DNA from 2 places in the Agrobacterium sp. 22-223-1 genome. Region 1 is predicted to be linked to the other one. Evidence: predicted binding sites of a transcription regulator. Region 1 holds the regulator's gene; the other holds the start of a gene.
What was found. Region 1 encodes LexA, which represses DNA repair genes until DNA is damaged. Its sites were predicted from a motif close to TGTTCNNNNTGTGTTCNG; they were not measured.
Positions count from the first base shown of each region.

Region 2: ACQZ60_RS16345 (ATP-dependent helicase) is a predicted target of LexA. The motif match lies at 8,715-8,732, and genes of this name have one in related genera.

Region 1 is NZ_JBNWCN010000001.1:1,373,550-1,388,431, reverse strand. Features, by position in the region: gene ACQZ60_RS06885 (LysR substrate-binding domain-containing protein) at 1-425, opposite strand, end outside; gene ACQZ60_RS06880 (SDR family NAD(P)-dependent oxidoreductase) at 593-1,354, shown strand; gene ACQZ60_RS06875 (transketolase) at 1,414-2,286, shown strand; gene ACQZ60_RS06870 (transketolase family protein) at 2,283-3,314, shown strand; gene ACQZ60_RS06865 (TRAP transporter substrate-binding protein) at 3,436-4,443, shown strand; gene ACQZ60_RS06860 (TRAP transporter small permease) at 4,564-5,097, shown strand; gene ACQZ60_RS06855 (TRAP transporter large permease subunit) at 5,094-6,353, shown strand; gene lexA (transcriptional repressor LexA) at 6,601-7,323, shown strand; gene ACQZ60_RS06845 (glutathione S-transferase family protein) at 7,597-8,274, shown strand; gene ACQZ60_RS06840 (ComEC/Rec2 family competence protein) at 8,295-10,724, opposite strand; gene gltA (citrate synthase) at 11,032-12,321, shown strand; gene ACQZ60_RS06830 (amino acid ABC transporter ATP-binding protein) at 12,398-13,132, opposite strand; gene ACQZ60_RS06825 (amino acid ABC transporter permease) at 13,110-13,769, opposite strand; gene ACQZ60_RS06820 (amino acid ABC transporter permease) at 13,766-14,437, opposite strand; gene ACQZ60_RS06815 (transporter substrate-binding domain-containing protein) at 14,520-14,882, opposite strand, start outside.
Region 2 is NZ_JBNWCN010000003.1:201,555-216,436, reverse strand. Features, by position in the region: gene ACQZ60_RS16385 (hypothetical protein) at 36-1,139, opposite strand; gene ACQZ60_RS16380 (ABC transporter substrate-binding protein) at 1,419-2,957, opposite strand; gene ACQZ60_RS16375 (mannonate dehydratase) at 3,084-4,064, opposite strand; gene ACQZ60_RS16370 (FadR/GntR family transcriptional regulator) at 4,132-4,845, opposite strand; gene ACQZ60_RS16365 (ABC transporter permease) at 5,052-6,080, shown strand; gene ACQZ60_RS16360 (ABC transporter permease) at 6,077-6,976, shown strand; gene ACQZ60_RS16355 (ABC transporter ATP-binding protein) at 6,963-7,808, shown strand; gene ACQZ60_RS16350 (ABC transporter ATP-binding protein) at 7,805-8,542, shown strand; gene ACQZ60_RS16345 (ATP-dependent helicase) at 8,862-10,928, shown strand; gene ACQZ60_RS16340 (TonB-dependent siderophore receptor) at 10,966-13,137, opposite strand; gene ACQZ60_RS16335 (ABC transporter ATP-binding protein) at 13,419-14,231, shown strand; gene ACQZ60_RS16330 (FecCD family ABC transporter permease) at 14,228-14,882, shown strand, end outside.

The DNA of each region.
Region 1 (14,882 bases):
TCGGCATCGAATTCACCATCGACGAAACGCACATAGGCGGTGCTGGCCGCCAGCCGCACCTCGATCCCCGGATTGGCGTTCAAGAATTGCGGCAGGCGCGGAGACAGTACCTGCGCCGCATAGCTGGGCGCACAATGCAGGCGCAGAAGATGGGAGCGATTGGAGGACACCACCTCGATGCCCTGCCGCAACTCCTCGAAGGCGTTCGATGCATGTGTCAGAAGTGTCTGCCCCGCCGCAGTCAGGCGCACGGTTCGCGTGGTGCGCTCGAAAAGCGGCGTACCGAGCACCCTTTCGAGCTTGACGATGGCATGGCTGACGGCGCTCGCCGACAGGTTGAGCTCATCGGCAGCGGCCCGGAAAGAGCCGAGCCGGGCGGCGGATTCGAAGGCGCGGATGGAGGTGAGTGAAATGCCGTTCAACATTCGATTACTGAAGCAGATTCATGATCCGATGTAAACTTCGCGTTTGAAGCGCCCGCTGCCCACCTGCAATATCGATACTGCATTCGTCGCAGGACGGGATGCGGCGGCAGGTCGGGAGCACCGCCGTCAAGCGTATGAAGCCGGCGCCCGGCTTGGGAGGATTGCTTATGTTGTTGAATGGAAAGACCGCGGTTATTTCAGGCGCCGCCAGCAAACGCGGCATCGGCCGCGCCACGGCGGAACTTTTCGCCCGCCACGGCGCCCGCGTCGCCATCGTGGATCTGGATGAAGCCGGCAGCATCGAAGCCGCGGCCTCGCTTGAAAAAGTGGATGGCGGCGAGCATCTCGGCGTCGGCGGCAATGTGGCGGATCGCGCCTCCTGCGAGGCGGCCGCGCAAAAAGTCATCGCCGCTTTCGGCAAGATCGATATCCTCATCAATAATGCCGGCATTACGCAGCCGGTGAAGACGCTCGACATTACCGGCGCAGACTGGCAGCGCATCGTCGATGTCAACATGACCGGTGTGCTGAATTTCAGCCAGGCCTTCATTCCCAACATGCGCGACAATGGCGGCGGCTCGATCGCCTGCATGTCGTCGGTCTCCGCACAGCGTGGCGGCGGCATTTTCGGCGGGCCGCATTATTCGGCGGCCAAGGCGGGCGTTCTCGGTCTCGCAAAGGCCATGGCGCGCGAATTCGGCCCCGACGGCATTCGCGTCAACTCCGTCACTCCCGGCCTGATCCAGACCGACATTACCGGCGGTAAGCTGACCGACGACATGCGCCGCGACATTCTCAAGGGCATTCCGCTCAACCGTCTCGGCGATGCCATCGATGTCGCCAATATCTATCTTTTCCTCGCCTCAGACCTCTCCTCCTACGTCACCGGTGCGGTTGTCGACGTGAATGGCGGAATGCTCATTCACTGAAAACCACCTGTCGAAGCCGATAAACCGGCTTCGATTTTTCTGACCGGGAGGAGGAAACCATGGCTCAGGGATATCGGCACGCAGATGCAACCGGGGAAGCGGCGCTGGCGAATGTATCGCTGGCGGAACGCGCCTGGCGCATCCGGCGCAACGCCCTTTTGATGGGTGAGGTGCAGGGACAGGGTTATGTCGGCCAGGCGCTCGGCATTGCCGATGTTCTGGCGGTGGCCTGGTTTCACACCATGCGTTACCGGGCGGACGATCCGCATTGGGAAGGCCGCGACCGGTTTCTGCTCTCTATCGGCCATTATGCGATTGCACTTTACGCAGCGCTCATCGAGGCGGGCGTCATTCCGGAAGACGAGCTGGAGACCTATGGCTGCGACGGCTCGCGCCTGCCCATGTCCGGCATGGCCTCCTATACGCCGGGCATGGAAATCACCGGCGGATCGCTCGGCCATGGGCTTGGCATTGCGGTGGGCATGGCTCTTGGTCTCAAGCGCAAGAATTCAGACCGGTTCATCATCAACATGATGTCGGATGGCGAGTTGGGCGAAGGTTCGACCTGGGAGGCCGCCATGGGCGCATCCCATCACAGGCTCGGTAATCTCATCAATCTCGTGGACTTCAACAATCAGCAGGCGGACGGCCCTTCCCGCGAGATGCTGTCCTCCGAACCTGTGGACGCCAAATTCGCGGCCTTCGGCTGGCACGTACAGCGCGTGGACGGCAACGATATCGACAAGGTTCGCGAGGCCTTCGATATCGCCATGTCACTTACCGATGACAGGCCGCGCGCCATCATTTTCGATACCCGGATGGGCCGCGGCGTGCCCTTTCTCGAAAACCGCGAAATCACCCATTTCATTCGCGTGGAAGCGCATGAATGGAAGCTGGCGCTCGACGCGCTTGAAGAAGGACGGCCGCAATGAGTGCAGCAGCCCCGCAGAAGCGCCTCACCACATCGGCGATGATCGCCTCCATCGCCGCCGAAGGCCAGCCGACACGGCCTGCTCCCTTCGGTCACGCCCTTGTTCAGCTGGCGAAGGAACGCGAGGATATTGTCGGCCTCACTGCCGATCTCGGCAAATATACCGACCTGCATATTTTCGCCAAAGCCTTTCCCGAGCGCTTTTATCAGATGGGTATGGCCGAGCAGCTTTTGATGAGCACTGCCGCCGGTCTGGCGCGCGAAGGCTGCGTGCCCTTCGCGACCACCTATGCGGTCTTTGCCGCCCGCCGCGCCTATGATTTCATCGCGATGGCGATTGCCGAGGAAAACCTGCCGGTGAAGATCGTCTGCGCCCTGCCCGGCCTGACGACGGGTTACGGCCCCAGCCATCAGGCAACCGACGATCTGGCGATCTTTCGCGCGCTGCCGAACATGACCATCGTAGATCCCTGCGATGCGACCGACATAGAAGGCGCGGTGCCGGCCATTACGGATTATAACGGCCCCGTTTATATGCGCCTGCTGCGCGGCCAGGTGCCGGTGGTGCTCGAAGAATATGGCTATCGGTTCGAACTCGGCAAGGCGAAGCTTATCCGCGATGGTGCACAGGTCCTTTTCATATCGTCCGGCATATTGACGATGCGGGTTCTCGAAGCGGCTGCCCTGCTTGAGAAGGAGGGCGTCGGCTGCGCCGTGTTGCATTCCCCCACCATCAAGCCGCTCGATACCGCCTCGATCTTCGCGGAAGTGGACCGGGCTGATCGTCTGGTCATCGTGGCGGAAAACCACAGCGAAATCGGCGGGCTTGGAGAGGCCGTGGCAATGGCGCTGGTGAAAAGCGGCCGTGCCCCGCGCCTGCAACACATCGCCCTGCCCGACGCCTTTCTGGATGCGGGTGCTTTGCCCACCCTGCATGACCGCTACGGCATCTCGACGGCGATGATCGTGGCGCGCGCAAGGGCGTGGCTGGAGAATGAAAGTTTTGAAGTACCGCGCGGTTCGGTCTAAAGGCTGAAGCTGAAACATGGTGCGGAATCAGCCGGAGGGAGCCGGCGGTTTCAAGGGAGTGGAGCGCGTTATCCGCGTGTTCGGACAACGCCGAGGGTATTTAAATCCAGGGAGGAGAAAAATGAGTATTTCCATCAACAGGCGTATGTTCCTGACCGGTACCGGACTGGCACTGGCGGCGCCGGCCATTCTGACGACAGCCCGCAACGCCCGGGCCGCCACGACGCTGACGCTCGGCCATGGGGCTGCGCCGGGCAATCCGCGCACGCTCGCGGCCGCGAAATTCGCGGAACTCGTTGCCCAGAAAACCGAAGGCCGCGTGGCGATCAACGTCGCCGGTTCGGAAACGCTTGGCAGCGACGCCGCCATGCTGACCAGCCTGCGCACCGGAGCGCTGGATTTCACCGCCAACAGCCAGGGTCCGGTTTCGAGCGTTGTTCCTGAACTTGCGGCACTCGGCCTACCCTTTCTGTTCAGCAACGCCGATCAGGCGATCAAGGTGCTCGAGGGCGATGTCGGCGCATCGCTCGATGCGCGCTTCCAGAAGGTCGGCATCGTGCCGCTCGACTGGTGGGACAACGGCATCCGCCATGTCTCCAATTCCAAACACGCCATCACCAAGCCGCAGGACGTCGCGGGCCTGAAAATCCGTACCCCCGCCGACCCGATGACCATGGATATTTTCAAGGCGCTGGATGCGGCGACGGTTCAGATCGCGTTTGGCGAACTCTACATCGCGCTTCAGCAGGGCGTGGTGGACGGGCAGGAAAATCCGCTGGTGAATATCGAAAGCTCCAAGCTTTACGAGGTCAACAAACATATCAGCCTCACCGCCCATAAATGGGAATCCACCCCGTTCCTGATGTCCAAATTCGCCGAAGGGCGGTTGGGCAAGGATTTCGAGGCGGTAAAGGCGGCTGCGAAGGAGGCAGGCGCGCTTCAGCGCAAACTCTCAGCGGAAAAGGCAAGCGCGTCTCTGGCCGCCTTCAAGGCCAATGCCGCCATCGAGGTGGTGGAAGACATCGACCACGCCGCTTTCGCGAAAGCGACCGCGCAGGTGCTGGAGACATGGAAGCAGAAGCCCTTCGGCGATTTCGTCGCCGAGCTGGAAAAGGCTGCCAAGGGCTGACGATCAGGATGCCGGGCCGGTTCATGCCGCCCGGCCTCGCCTTCATGTCCACTGACAGGATCGGCGGGAGCCTCGCTCACGCCGACATTCATACGGTTTCAGTTTTCAGGAGATGCGCCAATGCTCGAAGGAGCCTTGTCCGCCGCCAATCGCGTTGACAGTTTCATCGCCATCCTCTGCCGCATCATCATCGTGGCAACCGGCATTCTGCTCACGGTCATTATGACCGCAAACGTCATCGTCCGCTATCTATCGACATCCGGCGGGCTGGATTTTGCGGAAGAACTGCCGACCATGCTGTTTCCATGGTTCATCGTCGCCGGCATTACCCTTGCCGCGCAGAGCGGCGCGCATATGGCGGTGGAATGGATTTATGACAAGTTCGACGAACGCGGCAAGGTGGCGGTTCTGCTGTTCGCCAATCTCGTGACGGTCGCAAGTTTCGTCATTCTCGCGCAGCAGGCGCTTGTCGTCGCCGAGATCGCCGGCGCGGAAATCAGCCCTGTGCTGCAGCTGCCCAACAGCATCGGATATTATTCCATCGCCTTCGGCGCGGCATTGGTCTCGGTCACGACCGCAACCGCGAGCCTGCGCATTCTCTCCGGCGGCTGGCATGCCCGCCCGCACGGTGCAACCGAGGAGATGCCGCTATGACCATCGTGATGATCATTGCATTTTGTATCCTCATGATGATTGCGGTTCCGGTCGGCTATGCGCTGATCATCTCTGCCGGCGTCGCCGTGCTGTGGAACGGTTATGTGCCGCTTTCGATCGTGGCGCAGCAGGTTTACGACCAGACGCAATCTTTCCCGATGCTGGCGCTGCCGTTCTTCATGCTCGCGGGAACGCTAATGCTCGGCGGCAAACTCGGAACCCAGCTTCTCGAACTCGCCTCCAAGGCCATGCAGCGCTGGCGCGGCGGCCCGCTTTCCACCACCGTCATTTCGTCGGTCGTGTTCGGCGGCGTTTCCGGCTCGGCGGTCGCCAATGCGAGCGCACTCGGCTCGGTGCTCATTCCATGGCAAAAGCGCCAGGGCTACCCCGCTCCCCTTTGTGCGGCCAACAATGCCACCTCGGCTGTCATCGACGTGCTCATTCCGCCGTCGATCCCGATGATCCTCTATTCGCTGGTCAGCGGCGTCAGCATCGCCAATCTGTTCATCGCCGGCATTCTGCCGGGCCTGCTCATGGCCGTCGGTTTCATCTTCGTCTGCTGGGCCATTGCCGTGCGGCGGGGCTATGCGGTGCGTGACGAACGCATCCGCAAGCGCGATCTGGCACTACTTGCATTCCGCAGCCTGCCGGCGATCCTTCTGCCGATCCTGATCATCCTCGGCCTGCGCTTCGGCTTTGCAACGCCGACCGAAGTGGCCGTTCTTTCCGTCGTTTATTCGCTCGTGCTCAGCATCTTCTTCTATCGCGATCTGACATGGAAGCGTTTCTGCGACAATTTCGTCGAGGCCGGCTCCGCAACCGGCGTCGTCATGCTCGTCATCATGGGCAGCGCGGCGGTGGGCTGGGTGCTTACCTTCGATCAGGCGCCCCAGCATTTCGCCACCTGGGTCGCGGAGAATATCTCCAACCCGATCCTGATTATTCTCATGATGAATATCCTGATGCTGATCATCGGCATGCCGCTCGATCTGCCGCCGTCGATCCTGCTGCTCGGACCGATCTTCGTGCCGCTTGCGGATATGATCGGGCTCGACCGGGTGCAGCTCGGCATGATGATGGTGATCAATCTCGGTATCGGGCTCTATACGCCACCGATCGGCACCACGCTCTTCATCTCGTCCTCCATAGCCAGAGCGCCGCTCGGCGCAACGACGAGGGAATTGTGGCCGTTCTTCACCATGGCGATGCTGCTCCTTATCGCGGTCAGCTTCATTCCTGCGCTCACGATCTACTGACGTTCGGCGCGTAGCAAATCGGCAGCCAGAAACCACCGGCCGGGTCTCCCCGGTCGGTGGTTTCTGGTATTCAAGATGCGGCATACATCGTTAAATCTGCTTTGTTCATGGTTTCGACGATCAAATCACGATCTGCGATGCACCCTTCACGAAATTTTAGGGGATTGCGGAACACATATGGAACATATAGTGTTCGTTCTGTATTTGTTTCGCGACTTCAACGACGATTCTCAAGGGTGTTTTCCTCATGCTCACGCGCAAACAGCAGGAATTGCTTCTCTTCATTCATGAAAGAATGAAAGAGTCCGGCGTGCCGCCCTCCTTCGATGAAATGAAGGACGCACTCGATCTTGCCTCCAAATCCGGCATCCACAGGCTGATCACCGCACTCGAAGAGCGCGGCTTCATTCGCCGGCTACCTAACAGGGCGCGGGCGCTGGAAGTGATCAAATTGCCTGAGGCCTATGCTCCGGGTGCAAGGCCGCAGCGCGGTTTCTCGCCGAGCGTCATCGAAGGCAGCCTCGGCAAGCCGAAGACGCCGGAACCGGCCCCTGCCCCCAAGGCGCCGGCCAATGATCTCGGTGGCGCGGTCACCGTGCCGGTCATGGGCCGCATCGCCGCCGGTGTGCCGATTTCCGCCATCCAGAACAACACCCATGATGTGGCCGTGCCGGTCGACATGCTCGGTTCGGGCGAACATTACGCTCTTGAGGTCAAGGGCGACTCGATGATCGAGGCCGGCATTTTTGATGGCGATACCGTCATCATTCGCAACGGCAATACGGCCAATCCGGGCGATATCGTCGTAGCACTGGTGGATGATGAAGAAGCGACCCTGAAGCGTTTCCGCCGCAAGGGAGCCTCCATCGCTCTGGAAGCGGCCAATCCCGCCTATGAGACCCGCATTTTCGGACCGGACCGGGTGAAAATCCAGGGCAAGCTGGTTGGACTGATCCGCCGTTACCATTAATTGGCAACCCGCCTTTTTTCGCTAGGGGCGTCATCGAGAAGATGGCGCTCACTTTGAGGCATCTTGGCTTGTTCCCTGGAACAATGCGGCCCTGCGGAAGTAAAGAGAGGGGGTGTTTCGCCTCATCTCCGGGCGGTGACTTGGATATGCCTCCTTCTCCCTGCCCTCACCTTCCCATTCATCAACGCGGCTTATGGGAGCCATGGATTATTTGCAATATTCCAAGGCCCCTCCGCCGGTATAGAAATGCGCGTCATATCGGGGAAACACGTCATGTACGATCTTTATATCGCCAACAAGAACTATTCCTCATGGTCGCTGCGGCCCTGGGTATTGATGCGCACGCTCGGCATCGCCTTCGATGAAAAACTCGTTCCCTTCGGCGAAGGCGTTTCCTTCTCCACCTTCTCGCCGACCGGCAAGGTGCCCTGCCTTGTCGATGAGGGCGTGACGGTTTGGGAATCGCTGTCGATCGCCGAATATCTGGCGGAAAGACATCAGGGCGTCTGGGCGAGCGACAAGCAGGCAAGGGCCTGGTCACGGTCGGCGGCGAGCGAAATGCATGCGGGCTTTTCCTCGCTGCGCAATCTCTACCCCATGTCGGTCGGCATTCGCGTAAGACCGAAGGGTGGCGATGCCGGGCTTGCGGCCGATATAAAGCGCATCGATACGCTGTGGAGCGAAGGCCTCGCGAAATTCGGCGGGCCTTTTCTTGCCGGCCAGAAATTTACGGCGGTCGATGCCTTCTTCTGCCCGGTGGCATTTCGTTTCCAGACTTATGGCGCGGAACTTTCGCCCGCGGCGAAAGCCTATTGCGACCGGCTGCTCACCCTTCCCGCCATGCGCGAATGGTACGAGGCCGGGCTTAAGGAAGTCTGGCGCGACGCGGCGCATGAAGAGGAAATTAGCGGGATCGGCGAATTGACCGCGGATCTGCGCATCAAGGCCTGACGGTCCATGCTGGCGGCGCTCTATTGCGATGCCGCCAGCAACCGCATGACGGCATCGGGCACGTCGCGATCGAAACGGCCGCTTTTCCAGTCGTAATAGCGATGTTCGCTCCAAGGCCTGTCCATTCCGGCGATTGCGGCGCGCAGCCTGCCGACCACCCCTGTCTGCTCGCTGCGGGCGAAGTCCATTTCCAGCGAACCGATCCGCCGCAGGATATCGCGGTTCAGCAGAAGTGCGCCCGAACGGCATTGGGAAAAGGACGTTCTGCGGGAGACGATAACGATATCGGCAATATCGCAAGCCTTTCCAGCAAAGCGGCCATCTTCCAGAACGATGATCCATTCGCCGCTTCCCGCGCGCGCAACGCACCATATGCCTTTGCTGCAGGTGAAAACACCGGGCTCGGCGTCTCTCAGGGCCGCTGTCATCTGCCGTGCAACTGCACTCATCTCTTGCGGATCAAGCTTCGCCTTCGAGGTCAAAGCCACGGTTTTTGCCGTGGCCTCGGTCTTTAGAAAGACCGGCGGCACAGGCTGTTCCGGCAAAAGCAGCGCCCTTTGCCACTGACCATAAACGAAACCCTGCGGCTGAGCCTTCGTTGTGTAGGCTTTGCCGTCCTCCAGTAATGCCACCAGCTCGCCATCCTCGTGAACAAGCAAATCGGGCGGATCGCGATAGGCCGTGGCGGACGACAGGCCGAAGGCGAGGAACAGAATCGGCATCCCCAGAAGCGCAAGCCGGCTGCGCAGCAATGTCAGCAGCAGAAAACCAGCCGAGGCGAGCCCCAGAAACCACCCGTGAGGCCGACCCGTCGCAGCGCTTCCGCCCCAGGACGCCACTTCCTGCGCAACCTCGATGACGAGGGCCATGCCGTATCCCATGACTTTCAGAAATGGCGCATCCAGCCCGAAAGGCATCAGCAGCATGGCGACGAGGCCGAAAGGCATGACAATCAGCGACATCAGCGGCATGGCGGCCAGATTGGCGAAAAGTCCATAGGTGGTGACACGCTGAAAATGCTCGACCGAATAGATCGCCGTCGAAAGACCGCCGATCAGCGACGTCGTGATGACACCGCCGATAATGGCGCCCGCCGTTTGCGCCACCGTCATCCATGCCGGTTTGCGCCCGATAAACAGACGCTCGCGATCGATACGCCAGCGGCTCCAGGCGGCGTAGGAGGCGACGAGCGCGATGGTCGCGGCAAAAGACATCTGAAAGCTCGGGCCCATGATTTCCGAGGGCGAAAAAGCGAGAATGACCAAAGCGGAAAGCGCGACATTCCTGAGGCTGAGCGAGGGTTGATCGAACAACACCGCGATCAGCATCACCGACATCATCAGCCAGGCGCGTTCGGCGGAAACGGCGAAACCTGAAATCAGATAATAGGCGAGTGTCATCAAGAGTGCGGCGAAAGCCGAAATCTTCTTCACGGGCCAGCGCTGCGCAAATGCCGGAAAAAGACTGAAGGCAAGCCTCAGCCCCACAAAGAATATGCCCGACGCCAGCGCCATGTTGAGCCCGGATATGGCGACGATATGGGCAAGGCCGGAAAGCCGTAACGCTTCCATAGTTTCGGCGGATATGGCCTGTCTCTCATCGGTGACGATGGAGGCGGCAAAGGCGCCGGCATCGCCGCCGATGGTGTTGCGGATGCGTTCGGCAATGGCGGTGCGAAGGCCGTAGAGCCGCATGTCGGCCCATTCCAGCCAGTTCGTCTTCGCGTCGATGCCGGGTGGAGTGAGCGTCTGTGGCGGCTTATAGAAGAATCCGGTCGCGCCTATGCCCCTGAAATAGGAGGCGAAGGCGAAATCGTTGAGCCCCGGCAAGGCCGGGCCGGATGGCGGCGAAAGTCGCGCCTTGCCACGAACGGTCGCGCCGAGTGCCGCGGGCTCGCCTCCCCCGCGTGACAGGAGCGAGACCTTCTCCGGCGGGCGTGACAATGCAGGCGCTTCCGTTGCGGTGAGTTGCACCACATATCGCCAGTCCCCGCGCGCATCCACCTCCCGGCGGGTCACTGTGCCGGTGATGGTGGTGGTGACGGGCGTATCCAGCACGACCGTTCCCGCACGCCATGTTTTGATCCCGGCGAAAAGCATGCCCAGCAAAAGCAGCGCGAAAAGGCCGCAGGCCGTCGCTGCGAAGCCCGAGCGATATTTCGCGAAGAACGCCAGACCGGCGGCGATGAGACATGTGATCGCCAGAACCGAGAATGAAGGCGAGGTGTTGAGGGAAAACCAGAGGACCGCACCGCAGCCGATGAAAACCGGCACGAAAAGAAAATCGTGGCCGAATGCGCGCTCCTCGGCAAAGCATACGGCGATTTTTTGAGAGGCGACAGCTCGCAGGTTCGGCTTGCTGACAAGGGCGGGCGTATCGTATGTTGCGACATCGCCGGTTCTGCGAAGCGGATAAAGGATTTCCGCCGTGCCGGGCAAATCGCCCTGCATCGTTTCGGCATGTCTGAAATGCTGTTTTTCCCCTTGACCGAGCAATCTGCGCCGCGCCCCTGCCGCACCGGGAACAGGTTTGCAGGCGGATGCGAGGGATTGCAATCCTTTCCTTTAACCCAGCGTTGACTGAGATTGAATTGCCATCGCCGGGAAAGACGAAAGCAAGGCAATTGCGTTTGCCGCAATGCACAATTTGACCTTTGGATAGCTTGGCATCTGCGCAAGGATCATATAGCTAATCGGTAGACGCTTAACCGCGGGGCGTATCTCAACGCCCCCACCCGCATGTTTTCGGAGGATCAGTATGACGGAAAAAAGCGCTACAGTGACACTTGGCGAAAAGCAGGTCGAACTCCCGGTCAGGGAAGGCACGATCGGACCAAGCGTCGTCGATATCGCCACGCTGTACAAGCACACGGGCTCTTTCACTTACGACCCGGGTTTCACGTCGACGGCCTCCTGCGAATCCAAGATCACCTATATCGACGGTGACGAAGGCGTTCTCCTGCATCGTGGTTTCCCCATCGAGCAGCTCGCCGAACAGGGCGACTTCCTGGAAACCTGCTATCTGCTGCTTTACGGCGAACTGCCGACCGCGGCTCAGAAGAAGGACTTCGACACCCGCGTCACGCGCCACACCATGGTGCATGAGCAGATGAGCCGATTCTTCACCGGCTATCGCCGCGACGCACATCCGATGGCCGTCATGTGCGGCACGGTCGGTGCTCTCTCCGCCTTCTATCACGACTCGACCGACATTACCGATCCGCACCAGCGCATGGTCGCTTCGCTGCGCATGATTGCGAAAATGCCGACGATCGCCGCCATGGCCTATAAGTACCATATCGGCCAGCCCTTCGTTTACCCGAAGAATGATCTCGATTACGCCTCCAACTTCCTGCACATGTGCTTTGCCGTGCCCTGCGAGGATTACAAGGTCGATCCGGTTCTGGCCCGCGCCATGGACCGCATCTTCATCCTGCATGCCGATCACGAGCAGAACGCCTCCACCTCCACGGTGCGTCTTGCCGGTTCTTCGGGTGCGAACCCGTTCGCCTGTATCGCGGCTGGCATCGCCTGCCTCTGGGGCCCGGCTCACGGCGGCGCCAACGAAGCGGCGCTCAACATGCTGAACGAAATCGGCACGGTTGACCGTATTCCGGAATATATCGCCCGCGCCAAGGACAAGAATGATCCGTTCCGCCTGATGGGCTTTGGTCACCGCGTCTACAAGAACTACGACCCGCGCGCCAAGATCATGCAGAAGACGATGTACGAAGTGCTGGAAGCCACCGGCAACTCCGACGATCCGATCATGCAGGTCGCACTGGAACTGGAAAAGATCGCCCTTTCCGACCCCTACTTCGTCGAAAAGAAGCTTTACCCGAATGTCGACTTCTATTCGGGCATCACGCTGAAGGCGCTCGGCTTCCCCACGACCATGTTCACCGTTCTCTTCGCTCTTGCCCGCACCGTCGGCTGGATCGCACAGTGGAACGAAATGATCGAAGATCCGCAGCAGCGCATCGGCCGTCCGCGCCAGCTCTATACGGGCGCCGGCAAGCGCGACTACGTTCCGGTTTCCAAGCGCTAAGTCGCGAAACCCTATAAGATCAAAGGCCGGCAGGTTTTCACCCGCCGGCCTTTTTTGTTGGGCGTCGGAATGGTTCTCAGTGGCGTGCAGCAACGCCCAGGAACTGCTTGAGTTCCGGTGTCGCGGGATTGGAGAACACCTCCTCCGGCGGGCCTATTTCATGCACCCTGCCCTCATGCATGAAGACGACGCGGGAGCAGACGTCGCGCGCAAATTTCATTTCATGCGTCACCATCAGGAGCGTCATGCCTTCAGCGGCGAGTTCCCGCACCACGGCCAACACTTCCGCGACAAGTTCGGGATCGAGAGCCGAGGTGATCTCATCGCAGAGCAGCGCGATGGGCTGCATGGCGAGTGCACGGGCGATGGCGACGCGCTGCTGCTGGCCGCCGGACAATTCATCGGGATAGGCATCGAATTTATGCGCCAGCCCGACACGTTCCAGCATCTTGCGGGCAACGGCTTCGGCTTCCGGCTTCGGCGTCTTTTTCACCACGGTCTGCGACAGCATGACGTTGCCGCCAACGGTCTGGTGCGGGAAGAGATTGAACTGCTGGAAGATCATGCCGACCTTCAGCCGCAGTGCTTTCAGATGCAGATCGTCTTCGAGAAGCTGCGCGCCGGCGACCGATATGGAACCGGCCGAAATTGTCTCCAGCCCGTTGATGCAGCGAAGCAGGGTCGATTTGCCCGATCCGCTCTTGCCGATGATGGCGATGACCTCACCGGGCTCCACATCGAGGTTGATGCCCTTCAGAACCTCGTTGCTGCCATAGCTTTTGCGGACTTCAGTGATTTCGATGAGCGACATTGAGCTTCCTTTCGAGGATCTGGCTGCTCTTCGACAGAGGCCAGCACAGCGCGAAATAGATGAGGGCGACGAGGCCATAAACGGTGAAGGGCTGGAAGGTGGCGTTGGTGACGACCGTGCCGGCCTTGGACAGTTCCACGAAACCGATGATCGAGGTCACGGCCGTTCCCTTGATGACCTGCACGAAGAAACCGACGGTCGGCGGAATGGCGACCCGCATGGCCTGCGGCAGGATGACATAGCGCATCTGCTGCAGGCGTCCCATGGCAAGGCTCGCCGATGCCTCCCATTGGCCCTTGGCGACGGATTCCACGCAGCCGCGCCAGATTTCGGTGAGGAAGGCCGCTGCCCACAGGATCAGCGTCAGGCCCGCCGCCAGCCAGGCCGGCACATCGATGCCGAACAGGCCGAGGCCGAAAAAGGCGATGAAGAGCTGCATCAAAAGCGGCGTACCCTGAAAAAGCTCGACATAATAGCGTGCGAAAGCCCGCATCGATTTTTTCCGGGAAATGCGCATGAACAGCAGAAGCAGCGCCACCAAGCCGCCGCCGGCAAAGGAGACGAGCGACAGCAGCACCGTCCAGCGCGTGGCGAGCAGCAGGTTTCTGAGAATATCCCAGGTGGAGAATTCGATCATCGGACACTCCTGCGCGGAAAGATGAGGTTGCCCCCCATCACCAGCACCTGCCGGAGAAGGATGGCGAGCACGAGATAAATGACGGTGGAGACCATATAGGCTTCGAAGGCGCGGAAGGTGCGCGACTGGATGAAATTGGCCGCGAAAGTCAAATCCTCGGCAGCGATCTGCGAGACGACCGACGAGCCGAGCATGACGATCACCACCTGCGATGAAAGCGCCGGCCAGATGCGTTGCAGCGAGGGCACCAGCACCACATGCCGGAAGGTTTCGAAACGGGTCATGGCAAGGCTTGCCCCCGCCTCAAACTGCCCCTTCGGCGTCGCCTGGATGCCGGCGCGGATGATTTCGCAGCTATAGGCCCCGAGATTGACCACCATGGCGATGTTGGCGGCGGTCAGTTCCGACAATTGCAGGCCAAGCGATGGCAGGCCGAAAAAGATAAAAAACAATTGTATGAGGAATGGCGTGTTGCGAATGAGCTCCACATAGGTCGCGACCGGCGGCCGCAGCCATTTGGGCCCGAGCGCACGCACCCAGGCGCAGACGATGCCGAGGGCGATGCCGAGAACGCCGCCGATGGCAATCAATTCCAGCGTAACGGCGACGCCCTTGGCGATCTGCGGATAATAGTCGAGAAGCCATCCAAAATCGAATGTGTATTTCACCCGATGCTTCCTTTCGGCGAGGACAAACCACGCGCCGGTCCCGCCTCAAAGCGAGGCCGGCGCATGCATTTTGCCGGGTTGCTCAGAGATCCTTGGGCAGGTCGGTTTTCAGCCATTTCTGCGCGATCGTGTTCAACGAACCATCGGTCTTTGCGGCGGCGATGATGGCGTTGACCTTTTCAAGCAGCGCCGGCTGTTCCTTGTTAAGGCCGATATAGCAAGGCGAATTCTTGATCAGGAACTTAAGCTCGGGGCGCTTCGGCGGGTTCTTGGCGAGAATGGCGGCGGCCACGACATTGCCCGTGGCGACGGCTTCCACCTGGCCGGCGAGGAAGGCGGAGATCGTGCCGTTATTGTCCTCGTAGCGCTTGATGGTCGTATCGGCAGGCGCCACCTTCGTCAGCTCCAGATCCTCGACGGCGCCACGGGTGACACCGACGGTCTT
Region 2 (14,882 bases), on a different contig from region 1:
GCGCGCGGCCCGGCCGGGACTATAGGAAAAGCCGTTTATTTCCAGCTTCGATAATCGGCTGCGGTGCATCCGAAAGGCGCCGGGCCATCGGAGAAACGCTCCTGCAGACGGGCGCATCCCCACTCGTTAATTGCTGCGGGCATCATGTTGTTGAGGTCCATGCCGGGCGAGTTGAACTGCGACGGGGCGCTGGTGACGTACCACAGCCAGTAACCGATAACCGCGACGACGATGACGGCCACGATGGCAACGAAAGTCCCCAGTCTGCGCAGGAGGTTCGGCCCTTTCGCACTCGTCGCACCCGGAGCCGAGGCGCCCTCCGGTGTCTGGTTCGCGAGCATCGGGGCAAGCGATGCGAGGGCCTCCGCCCTTTCCTGCTCCGATAGCTCGATCCGCTCCAGCCGGTCGTCGAGCAGAACCGGCAGCGCGGTCTTGCCGTGCCAGACTGCCAGCGCAACATCGTGTTTTCCGTTATGGCCAACGACGACCGGAATTCGCCCCCTCTCCAGATGGGTGAAGGACTGCCGCTTGGTCTTGTCTTCTCTGACCGTATCGGCATAGGTGACAAAGAGACGGCTGCGCTTTTCGGCAACCGCCGTCAGCGCCACCGGAATGACGGTCAACGGTGCGGGTTTGCGCAGCTGCAGGCGAACCCGCAGGACCCGGATAAGCGTGAACAGCATCGCCAAACTGCCGAAGCCGAGCAGGGCAACGAACACCCCAAGTGTGATGATGCGGTTCCAGAGCATGTCGAGGCCCAGCGAAATCGTAGCGAGTTCCGGGTTCTTCGCGGAGATGACCAGTCCGGTTTCATAATCGCCGGAATGGAAATCGACGAACATGACCTCGACATCCTTCTTGTAGCTCACGCCCGCATGGTCATAGGAAAGATCCGCCTCACAGGTCGTGAAGATCGCCTTGCGCGTCTTGCAGCTACCGCTGATATCGCCGTTTTCAATCTCCAGCGGATCTTTGCTGATCTGATAGTCGCGCAATATGCCCGGACCTTCGGCGACGAGCATGACGGCCGTGATGACCAGAAGCACCGGAATGGAAAAATAATAGGCTGCCGGCACTGAAATGACGCCACGTTTGAGGCTCAGCGGCCGAGACGGAAGTTTTATCTGTGCAAGGTTCATGGTCATCAACGCATTCTTCGGGAGGTGGGTGAGCGGAGTTCACGACTCTCGCCCGATGGAAGGAATAGTCAACGGTCGGTCTAAACCGATGAAGTCCTTGAGAAAACCCCCTGAAATTACTGGATGGCGTGCGACAACCACCTGCTGCGACTAGTTTCGTTTCCGCGAAGAGCCGGAGGAGCGTCATGGAGGACGCTTTCAGGGGTACGGACCTAACCGCCAATAAAAAAACGGGCGGTAAAACCGCCCGTCGCAGGTTCCAAAGACTATAGTTTGCCCTTAGTCCTTCGTAACTTTTTCCAGCCGGGTCGTCTGGCTGGGATGACCCACATAATCCTTCACGCGCGCATTCAGCACGATCGGCTCAAACCTCTCGAACATCGGCAGCACCGCCGGCTTCTGGGCGACGAACATTTCCTGCATCTGGGTGTAGATTTCTCCACGCTTCTTGGCGTCCGGCTCCAGCGAAGCCTTTGCCGTGAGCGCCGTCAGTTCCGGAATGTCCCATGCCGAGCGCCAGACGAAATTGCCGGCGTTGTTGGCGGCCAGCGAATTGTCGGGGTTGCTGGAGAATTGCTCCATCGAGCCCAGCACATTCGGCATGTAGGCGCCGGTCTGCGGAATGAGCAGATCGAAATCCCGCGCGCGGTGGGCGGCAATCACGTCCGAACCGTTACCCTGCTGGATATTGACCTTGATGCCGATCTGGCTGAGTGAGGCCTGGATCGCGGTGGCGAGATCGATACGCGGCGTTTGCGCAATCGTCTTCAGATTAAGCGTGAAGCCGTTCTCATAACCGGCCTCCTTGAGGAGCGCCTTTGCCTTCTCCACATCGAGCTTCCAGTCCGGGCTCGGAATGGCGTATTCGAAGTTTTCCGGCACCGGCACCGTGCGCGCCCGGCCATAGGGGCCCATGATAGTCTTTTCCATGCCCTTGTAGTCGATGCCATAGGCAATCGCTTCGCGGACCTTGGGGTTGGACAAAGGTTCCTTGCCGGCATTCATGGACAGGACGTAAAAGCCGCCCGTCGGCACGCGCTGGATCTGGAAGCCTTCCTTGTTGTTGAAGGTTGCAAGGTCGGCAGCCGTCAGCGCACTGGCGATGTCGATATCGCCACGCTCCAGCATCAGGCGCTCCACCTGGCTTTCCGGCACATGCCGCACGATGACGCGGCGCATTTTCGGGCTACCGGCCACATAATTCTTGTTGGCCTCGAGAATAATGATTTCATTCGGTGACCAGCGATTGAGCGTAAAGGGACCGGAACCGGCGGAATTGGTTCTCAGCCAGCCATTGCCCCAGTCGCCACTGCTTTCATGCGACTTGAGTTCCTTGCTGTCGACGACGCTGGCGATGACCATGGCCAGACGGTAAAGAAGCAGCTCGGACGTCGTTTCGCCGGAAAGATCGATGCGTACCGTTTTTTCATCAGGCGCGCTCACCAGCTTGTCGACATTATCGGCATTATAACCAACGCGCTTGAGGTTGGCTGCGGCCGCCTGGTTCATCTTCAACAGCCGGCTGAGCGAATAGACGACATCTGCCGAGGTTACCGGATTGCCCGAGGCGAAATTGGCCTCGCGAAGATGGAAGGTGATGCCTTTGTCATCTATCTCCCAGCGCTCGGCAAGCTGCGGTGAAACCTTGCCCGAACCATCGACCGAAATCAGACGGTCATAGAGGTTGGACATGATTTCGTTGGCTTTTCCTTCGGTGGCCTGATGCGGATCAAGCGACAGCACCTGAGCCAGCGAGGTTCCGATGACAAGCTGGTCATTCGGTGTTTTGGCCACGGCCGGCGCTGCCTGCACCAGCATGGCGCCAAGGGCCGTGGTGAGTGCGAGACGGATCAATGATTTTCTCATACCTGCTCCTCCTACAGATCGGTAATTCACGTTTGGGAAAAAGCCCGCGACGCAGCGGGGCGTCGCGGGCCAGAACGGTCAAAGATGTTTGTTATCAAGCGCTTCTATCAGCGCGGCGATGTAGCCGTAGCAGAAGGCGAAAGCGACACCGACGGCATCGCGCCCGGCAATCGTCGGCACATGGTCTGGCATGATCATGTAGCGATAGCCGAGTTCGTGATAGAGTTTCAGCGAACGCACCATGTCCATGTCGCCCTCATCGGGGAATGTCTCCATGAAGGAGAGTTTGCCGCCGCTGATATTGCGGAAATGGACGTTGAAGATCTTGTCGCGGCTACCGAACCACCTGATGATGTCATCGATCTCCTCGCGCGGATTGTCGAGCATTTCGCCGATCGACCCCTGGCAGAAATTCAGGCCGTGATAGGGGCTCTCGCGCATCTGCACGAATTTCTTCAGCCCTTCGACCGTGCCGAGAACGCGGGTGACGCCCCTGTAGCCCGGCGGTGTATAGGGGTCATGCGGATGGCATGCCAGGCGCACACGGTTGCTTTCGGCCACCGGCACCACACGCTCGAGGAAGTAATCGATGCGTTCCCAGTTCTCGTCTTCGGAAAGAACGCCCGCGAGACCCGGCGCTGCATCATGGTCCGCCTTGTCCCAGCGCCAGGCTTCATTGAGCGAGCCGCCGCGGCCGCGCTCCATTTCTGTGCGCGGAATGCCGATGAGGTTGAGATTGTATTTCGCGGCAGGGATTCCGGCCCTGGCGATATTCTCTATCATCGTGCAGACTGCATCGATCTGCCGGTCGCGATCAGGGCCGGCAAGCAGGATATCGGGATACGATGCCTGTTCGATGGGCCGCGAAGGCAGCGGCAATTGCACCATGTCGAGAACGAGGCCAAAGCTTTCGACCTTGTCACGGTGGCGCTCAAAGTCCTCGAAAGTCCAGCTCGCGGGCTTTCCGGGCGGATCCGCGTTGATATTTTTGACGCCGAGCTGCGCCCAAACCTTAAAATCCTCGTCATCGCGCGCAGCAACCTGGGTGCCGACATACATCGATTCTCTCCTCTCTCCATGCAAGTCATCATATGACATCGCATGAAATAAGATGAGTGTCGAGATGCTATTGCGCTTCTGACAGCAACCTGTATCGGCGCTGGCTCGCAAGCATATGTTCGCGCATGGCTTTTCGTGCCGCTTCCGGATCCTGCTCGACGATGGCGCGCAGAATTGCCTCGTGCTCGGCCTGCACTTTGCGAAGATAATTCGCGTCACCGGTTTCCGGCAGCGTCGGGAACTGCCCGCGCGGGATCGAGCGCGAACCGAACTGACGCAGAGCCTCCAGATAGAAGCGGTTATTCGTGGCGATCGCGATGGCCGTGTGAAACTCGTAATCGGCATCGACGGTGGTTTCACGCGCATCGATGGCCCGGGCCATTTTCCGGTGCGCCGCAGAGATTGCGGCCTCCTGCTGGGCGGTGCGGCGATAGGCGGCGATTGCCGCTGCCTCCCCTTCCGTCGCAAGCCGGAACTCCAGCATTTCCAGCGTTTCCGCAATGGTTCCGACTTCGGATTGCGTCAGTTTCACGCCAGCCCATTCACTGGCATTGCTGACGAAAACCCCCTTGCCCTGGATGGGAACGACATAGCCGGCGGAACGCAAATCCGCGATCGCCTCGCGAACCACGGTGCGGCTCACGCCGTAGCTGCGCTCAAGCTCCGGTTCGGTGGGAAGTTGATCACCGTTTTTCAGTTTTCCACTGCGAATTTCTGCGCTGAGATTATCGATGATCTGTTGTGCCCGCCTCTCCCGCGGCCTCGTTTTGTCGCCCATCATGCCACTCTTCCCTCTTGCAGAATACGAATCCCTTCGCTACTCATATTATGACATAGCCGCACGTCATATGTTTTCATGTTAGCTCAGGGAGGAGTTGGGATGAAGTACCATCAAGAGTTTTTGCAAAGGAGAATTGCGCGTCTGCGGCGAGCAGCGTGCAAAGGCTCCACTGCCGACAGCGTTCTCACATGGAAGTGCGGCCAGCAATGACGGAAATCTCACTGCGCGGGCTTGGACATCGTTTTCTGCAACTGATCGTCAGCCTCTTCATCCTGCTCTGCATCACCTTCATCATCGGCCGGGTCATGCCGACCGATCCGGTCGGGGCAATCGTCGGCGAACTTGCCGACCCCAAGGCCTATGAGGCCATGCGAGCGCGGCTGGGGCTCGACCTGCCGCTATACCAGCAATTCTTCATCTATCTGCGCGGGCTGCTGCATGGCGATTTCGGCATTGCGATCCTGACCGGAAACCCCGTTACCCGCGATCTGGCGCAGGCTTTCCCCGCCACCTTCGAACTCGCCACGCTGGCGATCATCATCTCGACGGTCGTCGGCGTCCCACTCGGTCTCGCCGCCGCCCTCTTCCGCGACACCTTCATCGACAAGTTCGCGCGCGTTTTTGCGCTGGTGGGACATTCGATACCGGTCTTCTGGTTCGGCATCGTCGGGCTGGTGATTTTCTACGCGAACCTCAACCTTGTCGCCGGCCCCGGCCGGGTCGATGTCTTTTACGAAGGCCTCGTTGAGCCGAAGACGGGATTGATGCTCGTCGACACCCTCCTTGCGGGCGAGACGGAAATCTTCTGGAACGCGCTTGGACACATCATCCTGCCGGCGATCATCCTCGCCTATATGGCCATGGCCTATATTACCCGCATGACGAGAGCCTTTACCCTCGAACAGCTCAGCCAGGATTATGTCATCGCCGCAAGGGCCAAGGGTGTCAGCCCCGCACGCACCATCACCCGCCATGTGCTGCCCAACATCGCCGTGCAGCTCATCACCGTGCTGGCGATCTCCTATGGCAACCTGCTGGAAGGCGCCGTGGTCACGGAGATCGTCTTCTCCTGGCCCGGCATCGGCCAATACATGACGAATGCACTGCTCATCGGCGACATGAATGCGATTCTGGCCGCCACAATCGTCATCGGCTTCATTTTCATGTTGCTCAACTTCCTCGCCGATCTGGCCTACACCACGCTCGATCCCCGTACACGGGAGGCCGCACGATGACCGATATCGCGCACAACAATACCGTTGATCGTCCCAGCGCCCTGTCGCGCATCTCGACCACCACCGCGCGGACACTTCGGAAGCTCGCGGACGAACCGCTTGGAATGTTCGGCTTCGCCATTCTGGCCATTCTGGTTCTGGTCGCCATTTTCGCACCGCTCATTGCGCCTTACGATCCTGCGCGCCAGGCTCTGGAAAACGCGCTTCAGCCTCCCAGCTGGACACATCTGGCCGGAACCGACGAATTCGGCCGCGATATTTTCAGCCGGCTCGTATACGGCACCCGCATCACCATCCAGACGGTACTGTCGGTCTCGGTCATCGTCGGTCCTATCGGCCTTGCCATTGGCGTGATGGCCGGTTTCTTCGGCGGACGAACCGACGCGATCCTGATGCGCGCGACCGATATCGTCCTGTCCTTCCCCTCGCTCGTGCTGGCGCTTGCCTTTGCGGCCGCCATGGGCGCCGGCCTCGGCACGGCGATCATTGCGATCTCGTTGACGGCATGGCCGCCGATTGCGCGTCTTGCCCGTGCGGAAGCGCTTGTCGTGCGCAATACCGACTACGTCGCCGCCGCCCGCCTCTATGGCGCCTCGCCGCTGCGCATCCTGTTTCTGTACATTGCGCCGATGTGCATTCCCTCGGTCATCGTTCGCCTGACGCTGAACATGGCCGGCATCATCCTGACGGCCGCTTCACTCGGCTTCCTTGGTCTCGGAGCCCAGCCGCCGCTGCCGGAATGGGGCGCGATGATCTCCAGCGGCCGCAAGTTCATGCTCGACTACTGGTGGGTCGCCGTCATGCCCGGTATCGCCATCCTGCTGACGAGCCTTGCCTTCAACATCGCCGGCGATACGCTGCGCGACCTTCTGGATCCGCGTCATGCCCGTTCCTGATAGCTCCCCCATCCTTTCGGTCCGCGACCTCAATGTCCGTTTCGGCCGCAACACCATTCCAGCCGTGTCCAACGTCAATTTCGATGTCGGGCGCGAAAGGGTCGGCATCGTCGGTGAGTCCGGCTCGGGAAAATCCACCACCGGCCGGGCCGCCATGCGGCTCCTGCCGAAAAGCGCCACGGTGACGGCGGAGCGGATGGATTTCCTGTCCGAGCCGCTGCTCGAAAAATCCGAGCGGCAGATGGGCGCAATCCGCGGCAGCGACATGGCGCTTATCATGCAGGACCCGCGTTATTCGCTGAACCCGGTGCTGCCCATCGGAAAGCAGGTGGCGGAGGCCGCCGAACTGCATCTGGCGCTGACCGGAAAGGCAGCGAGAGGTGCAGCACGGGACATGTTGCTGCGCGTGCGCATCAACGATCCCGACCGCGTGATGGCGCTTTATCCGCACCAGATATCGGGCGGCATGGGACAGCGCGTGATGATCGCCATGATGCTGCTCGCAAAGCCCAAGCTGGTCATTGCCGACGAACCGACCTCGGCCCTCGATGTCAGCGTCCGCAAGGATGTGCTTTTGCTTCTGGACGAGATGGTGCGGGAGAATAATTCCGGCCTGATCCTCATCAGCCATGACATCCGCATGGTCGCGGCCTTCTGCGAGCGCGTGCTGGTCATGTATGGCGGGCGCGTCGTGGAAACGCTGACGAAGCTGGAGGATGCGCAACATCCCTATACGCGGGGCCTGATCGCGGCGATGCCCGATCCCCGCAATCCGGTGCGGCGTCTCAAGGTGCTGGACCGTCAGGCCATCGATGCGGAGGTGATGCGATGATCACGGTAGACAAGCTCGACGTCGTCTATGGCGCAAAGGAAAACCGCAATCACGTCGTGCGCGGCGTCAGCCTCACGGTCAACAGGGGTGAAACGCTCGGCATCGTCGGTGAGAGCGGCTGCGGCAAGTCGACCTTGCTGCGGTCGCTGGCGGGGCTGGAGGCTGGCTGGACCGGCTCCATCAGCTTTAACGGCAAACCGGTCGGCAAGACCCGCAGTCGCGACGAACTGAAACTGGCGCAGATGGTGTTTCAGGACCCCTACGGTTCGCTGCACCCGCGCCACCGCATCGGCCGGGCTCTCGCCGAACCGATCCGCGCCATGGGACTTGGCGATGGCTGGTCGAAAGTGCCTGCCGCCCTGCAACAGGTTGGCCTGCCCCCACATTTCGCCGAGCGCTTCCCGCATGAACTTTCCGGTGGCCAGCGCCAGCGCGTGGCAATCGCCCGCGCGCTGATCCTCGAACCGCCGATCCTGCTGCTCGACGAGCCGACATCCGCGCTCGACGTCTCCATCCAGGCGGAAATCCTGAACCTGCTTGCCGACCAGCGCGAAGAACGCGACCTCACCTTCGTTCTCGTCAGCCACGACCTCGCGGTCATTGCCCATATGTGCGACCGTGTGCTGGTCATGCAGAACGGCGATTTTGTCGATGAGCTGACCAAGGCCGACCTTGAAGCGGGCGTTACCCATTCGGCCTATTCAGGCGAGCTGTTCGAAAGCAGTTTCCTGTAACGATCACCCATAACGCTCACACCGGGCGGCCATCCACGGCCGCCCGCCTTCTCCCGTGGCGCAATTTCGGCGATTTCGCCTGCCCGGCAGCGGCCAATCGCCGACAGGGGACGAGCGACCTTTTGGGCCGATAAATCTCACCACCGACTGCGCGCAAACCACCGGAACAATGCGTTCAGCATTTGTTCTGGATTGCTGTTTGAGTCTTTGCTAATCATTGCAACGACAGGGCAGACAATGGCCGGACATTCCGACGACTGCCACCTCTGAACAAGGTTCTCACCCGTGGGGACAGGCAGGTTATCTAAGGATTGCTGGCATGGCGGTTGCCTATCTGGAAAAGCTCAACGAACAGCAACGCAGGGCGGTGGAGCATGGCGTTGGGCTGGCGGAAGGGCACACGGCCGGACCGCTGCTGATCATCGCCGGGGCCGGTTCGGGCAAGACCAATACGCTCGCCCACCGTGTTGCGCATCTGATCGTGAATGGCGCCGATCCCCGCCGCATTCTGCTGATGACGTTTTCCAGACGTGCCGCCACGGAAATGTCGCGGCGGGTCGAGCGTATCTGCAAACACGTTATCGGGGCGAATTCGGCAATCATGACAGACGCGCTGGCCTGGTCCGGCACGTTTCACGGCATCGGCGCGCGCCTGTTGCGCATCTATGCCGAGCAGATCGGGCTCAACATCGATTTCACCATCCACGACCGCGAGGATAGCGCCGACCTGATGAACCTCGCCCGGCACGAGCTGGGTTTTTCCAAAACCGAAAGCCGCTTTCCAACAAAGGGTACGTGTCTTGCGATCTATTCGCGCGTGGTGAATTCCCAGACGCCGCTCAAGGAGATATTGCGCCAGCATTATCCCTGGGTCGCCAACTGGGAGAGTGAACTGAAAGAGCTGTTTGCAGCCTATGTCGAGGCCAAGCAGGTCCAGAACGTGCTCGATTACGACGATCTTCTGCTCTACTGGGCCCAGATGGTCAGCGACCCCGTTCTTGCGGACGATATCGGCAACCGCTTCGACCATGTGATGGTCGACGAATATCAGGATACCAACCGGCTTCAGGCTTCGGTGCTGATGGCGCTCAAACCCGGTGGCCGCGGGTTGACCGTGGTGGGTGACGATGCGCAGTCGATCTATTCCTTCCGGGCGGCGACGGTGCGAAACATCCTCGATTTTCCGGCTTCCTTCAGCCCTGCTGCCGACATCATCACGCTTGACCGCAACTATCGCTCGACGCAGCCAATCCTTGCGGCCGCCAACGGCGTCATCGATCTGGCGCGCGAGCGGTTCACCAAGAACCTCTGGACCGAGCGGCAGTCGCTGGAGCGCCCGAAACTCGTGACGGTGAAGGACGAGACCGAACAGGCGAATTTCATCATCGACCAGATCCTCGCCAACCGCGAAACCGGCATGACGCTGAAACAGCAGGCCGTGCTGTTTCGCACCTCCAGCCATAGCGGCCCGCTCGAGGTGGAACTGACCCGCCGCAACATCCCCTTCGTCAAATTCGGCGGCCTGAAATTCCTGGACAGCGCCCATGTGAAGGACATGCTGGCCGTGCTGCGCTTCGCACAGAACCCGCGCGACCGCGTCGCCGGTTTTCGCTTGCTACAGATGCTGCCCGGCATCGGCCCGAAGAAGGCCGGCAATATTCTCGATGCGATTGCGAAAGACCCCGAACCGCTGCTTGCCCTTGCCGAAATTCCGCCGCCGCCGAAGACCGGCGACGACTGGACGACCTTCACGCAAATGCTGGTGGGCCTGCTACAGGCGCCGAACGACTGGCCGGGCCAGATCGGGCAGGCGCGACTGTGGTACGAACCGCATCTGGAACGCATCCATGAGGATGCGGACACCCGCAAGGCCGATTTGCTCCAGCTCGAGCAGATCGCCGGCGGCTACCCCTCACGCGAGCGCTTTCTGACCGAGCTGACGCTCGATCCGCCCGACGCCATCAGCGATCAGGCCGGCGTGCCGCTGCTTGACGAGGATTATCTCAGCCTCTCCACCATCCATTCGGCAAAAGGCCAGGAATGGCGCTCCGTCTTCATTCTGAATGTGGTCGACGGCTGCATTCCCTCTGATCTCGGGGTCGGCACCACGCAGGAACTGGAGGAAGAACGCCGGCTGCTTTATGTCGCCATGACGCGCGCCAAGGACAGCCTGTCGCTGATCACGCCGCAACGTTTCTTCACCGGCGGGCAGAACCAGCAGGGCGACCGGCATGTTTACGCCGCAAGAACCCGCTTCATCCCGGCGACATTGCTGCAATTCTTTGAAACGGCAACCTGGCCACTGGTGTCGGCCGCCGCTTCCGAGCGCAGCGCGCAGCAGATCCGCATCGATGTGGGTGCGCGGATGCGCGCCATGTGGAAGTAAAAGCGGGGCGCTCACCCCGCTCTCATGACTGGCGATGTCAGAACTTCACGCTGGCCGTCAGGCTGACATTGAAGGGCTCGCCTACGGCATTGGCATAGCTGGTGGAGCCGATGGACGAGGTATAATAGGTCTTGTCGAAGATGTTCTTCAGATTGAGCTGCAGCGTCACCGGCTTTTCGAACTGAAGCGTGTAGGTGGCGAAGGCGTCGAAGACCGCATAGCCCGGCAGATTATAGGAATTGTCGTTGATGCCGGCGCGCTCACCCACCGCCCGCACACCGCCGCCGACGCGCAGCGTATTGCCGTTCGGACCGACCTCGCCGACATCATAGGCAAGGAAGAGCGAGCCGGTGTGGCGCGCCACATTCGGCAGGCGCTTGCCGGCATAGATGGGATCTTCGAGCACGAGCGCATCCGTATAGGCATAGCTTGCGATGACATCGAGATCGTCGGTCAGGCTGCCGGCAATATCGACCTCCACACCGCGCGAACGGACGAGGCCGGCGGCCTTCACCGTGGAGACGCCGCCGACATCTTCCGAATAGGCGACATTGCGCTTGCGGGCATTGAACAGGGCGATATTGGCGTTCAGCCCGGCGAAAAGATCGAACTTCGCGCCCACTTCATAAGAAACGCCCTCTTCCGGATCGAGCCCGCCATAATAGGCGCCGATGGATGATTGCGGACGGAAGGTCTTGGCCACATTGGCATAGAGCGAGGCATTCGGAGTGAGCTTGTAGACGAGGCCGGCATTGGGAATGAGCTCGCCGCCATCCTTCTCGGTATTGACGACGAAGGGACGGCCCTTGCCGGCATAGATGTCGTAATACTGGTAACGCAAACCGCCGACCGCGATCCATTGATCGTTAAGGTGCAGGGCGTCCTGCATATAGATCGAGGCGGTGGAGAGCTGTTCCGTCTGGTCGCTGTCGACCGCCCTTACCGTGGTGCAGACCGGCAGGCGGCCATAAACCGGATTGTTGATGTTGAAATTCGTGGAATTCGCGCATCGCAGCATGTCGGTGCGCAGGGTATCGCTGTAATCGTAAGACGCGCCGAACAGCAGATCGTTGCGCAGCCCACCGATTTCCGCCTCGCCCGTCAGATCCGCTCGCAGCGCGTGATTGTAAATCGTCGAATATTGCGTCGCATCGGCCCGTCGCGTCACCTGCCCGGTGCGGGAATTATAACCCATCACGCGCGCCTGATTGTCCGAATATTCGTTGCGGCTATAGGCGTAATTCAGCGACAGCTTCCAGTCATCGGAGAGTTGGCGGTCTATGGCGATGCTCGCCAGATCGGATTTGCCGTCGGTGATGTTATAGGCTTCATCGAGGCGCAGGCGGCGGCTGACATTGATCGCCTTGCCGGTCGCCGGATTGAAGATCGTGCCGCGATCGAACGGCACGCTGTAGTCCTCATGCATATAGGAAACCGTAATATCGGTGTCCTCGCCGCTCCATTTTAGCGAAGGCGCGATCAGCCAGTTCTTCTTCTCACCGAAATTACGCCAGTAATCGCTGTTTTCGCCCTCGCCGATCAGGCGATAGGAAAAATCCGTACCCGCAATCGGGCCGGTCACATCGAAACCGCCTGATGTGCCATACTTGCCCGCCCCATAAGCGGAAAAGCGCGAATAGGCCTGCGCCGTGAACGTGTCTTCCGGCTTCTTCGTCACGACATTCACCATGCCGCCGGGATCGAGGATACCATAAAGTGTGGAGGCAGGTCCCTTCAGAACTTCCACCCGCTCGACCGTATCGTTGAAGGAATGCGGCAGCGCCGTCTTCAACCCGTTGACGAGGATGGACCCGTCGCGATTATCGCCGAAACCACGGCGGATGACGGCATCCTGCGTGCCGCCGAGCGTATTTGCCTGGGTGACGCCGCTGACATTGGCCAGCGCATCGTCCAGCGAGCGCGCCTGCTGGTCGCGCAGCACCTCAGCCGTCACCACATTGACCGATTGCGGAATATCGAGGAGCGGCGTTTCGGTGCGCGTCGCCGTGCCCGTCGTCACCGGCTGATAACCGCGCGCACCTTTTTTGACATCCGCATTGACGGTTATGGTTTCGAGCACCGTCGTTCCATCAGCATTTTTCTTCGGCGTCGCACTCTCCTGCGCGAAAGCAGGCAGGGCGACCCCGGCCAGAAGAAACGCCAGTAGCGCCCGCAAGCGCACCCCAATGATCGTCGAACCGTCATGCATCTGTCTTGTCCCCGGCTGTCCCAAATCGTCATCGCGACGATACACCGCTCTTTCAATTGATGAATGTAGTAGTCAACTTTATTTCCGCTTCAGCGGGGCAAAACGTCGGTACCGAAGGGTGCATTCGCGCTTCCTGGCGTGTCATTTCAGCCTATGACAGCCGCTTTTTGTTCAAATCGACCGGCAAAAACCGCTTTTTCGAACGCAATATACTTGACTACTACAGTCATCAATAATTCTGGTGGCAACGCATTCAGACGGTGACGAATTTGAACGACGGCATGAGACCCATAAGCACGGATACAGGCCTTGCGGCGCAGGCAATCGAGCTTGCCTATGGCGACACGCCGGTGCTTGCGGACATGTCCATCAATGTCACGCCGAACCGCTTCACCGTTCTGCTTGGCCCGAACGGTTCTGGAAAATCCACGCTTCTCTGCGCGCTTGCCCGCCTGCACCGGCCCGCACGGGGCCATATTCTTCTCAACGGCAGCGATATCTTCCGCCACCCCACCAAGGAGGTGGCGAAGAAGCTCGGCATGCTGGCGCAGCAGAACCATACGCCGGAGGGGCTTTCGGTTTTCGATCTCGTCTCCCGCGGCCGTTACCCGCATCAGGGATTTCTGAAGCAATGGAGCGAGGAAGACGCCCGCGCAGTGGAAGAGGCGCTTTCGGTGACTGGAATGTCCGAGCTGGCGGAAAGAGCAGTCGACAGCCTTTCCGGCGGCCAACGCCAGCGCGCCTGGATCGCCATGGCGCTGGCCCAGCAGACGGATATAATTCTTCTCGACGAACCGACGACCTTTCTCGATCTGCACCACCAGATAGAGGTGCTGGACATGCTGGCCGGCCTCGTCACCCGCCACAACCGTACGATCGTGGCGGTGCTCCACGACATCAATCTTGCCCTGCAATATGCCGATCACCTGATTTTTCTGAAGGACGGGCGGCTGCGGCACCGGCTGGAAACGGCAGCGGCGTGCGATGCCGGCATCATTGCCGATGTCTTCGACATAGCAGTTGCCCAGCTCACGCATCCGGTCACGGCACGGCCGGTATTTCTTCCCCTGCCCGGACGGGCCGGCGCGGCATGAACCTTACCGGCACCAGCAGCGGAAGCACCCTTGCCCTTAGAGAGCGAGCCTATGGCCGCACACTTGCGGCAGCGCTTCTCCTGCTGCTCACCATGCTGCTTCTGGTGCTGGCGCATATAGCCACCGGCCCGCGCCCCATTGCGCCGCACGTTCTGCAAGACCTGATATTCGCTTATGACGCCCGCAATTTCGACCAGCAGGTTTTGATGCGCCTGCGCCTGCCGCGTTTGCTGGCTGCGATGCAGGCCGGGGCCTGCCTTGGAACAGCGGGGCTTCTGCTGCAAACCCTGCTTCGAAATCCGCTCGGCGAGCCGCATATTCTGGGGTTGAATGCCGGGGCAAGCCTTGCCGTCGTTCTGGCGACAGTGATGCCGCTCGGGCTGATCGCAACGCCGCTGTTCCGCCCATTGCTGGCGGCGACGGGTGCGGGCATCAGCTTCTCGCTCGTGCTTCTCCTTGCTTCCGCCGGGCGGCAGGGGCTGACACCGGCAAAACTCGTCTTTTGCGGCATTGCGCTTTCCACGCTTGCCGGAACCCTCACCTCCGCCATCCTCATTCTCAATGAAGAAACATTGCAGCAGATGCGTTTCTGGCTGGTGGGCGATACGGCCGGCGTTTCGATCACAACCATCGCCGCCGCCCTGCCCGCGG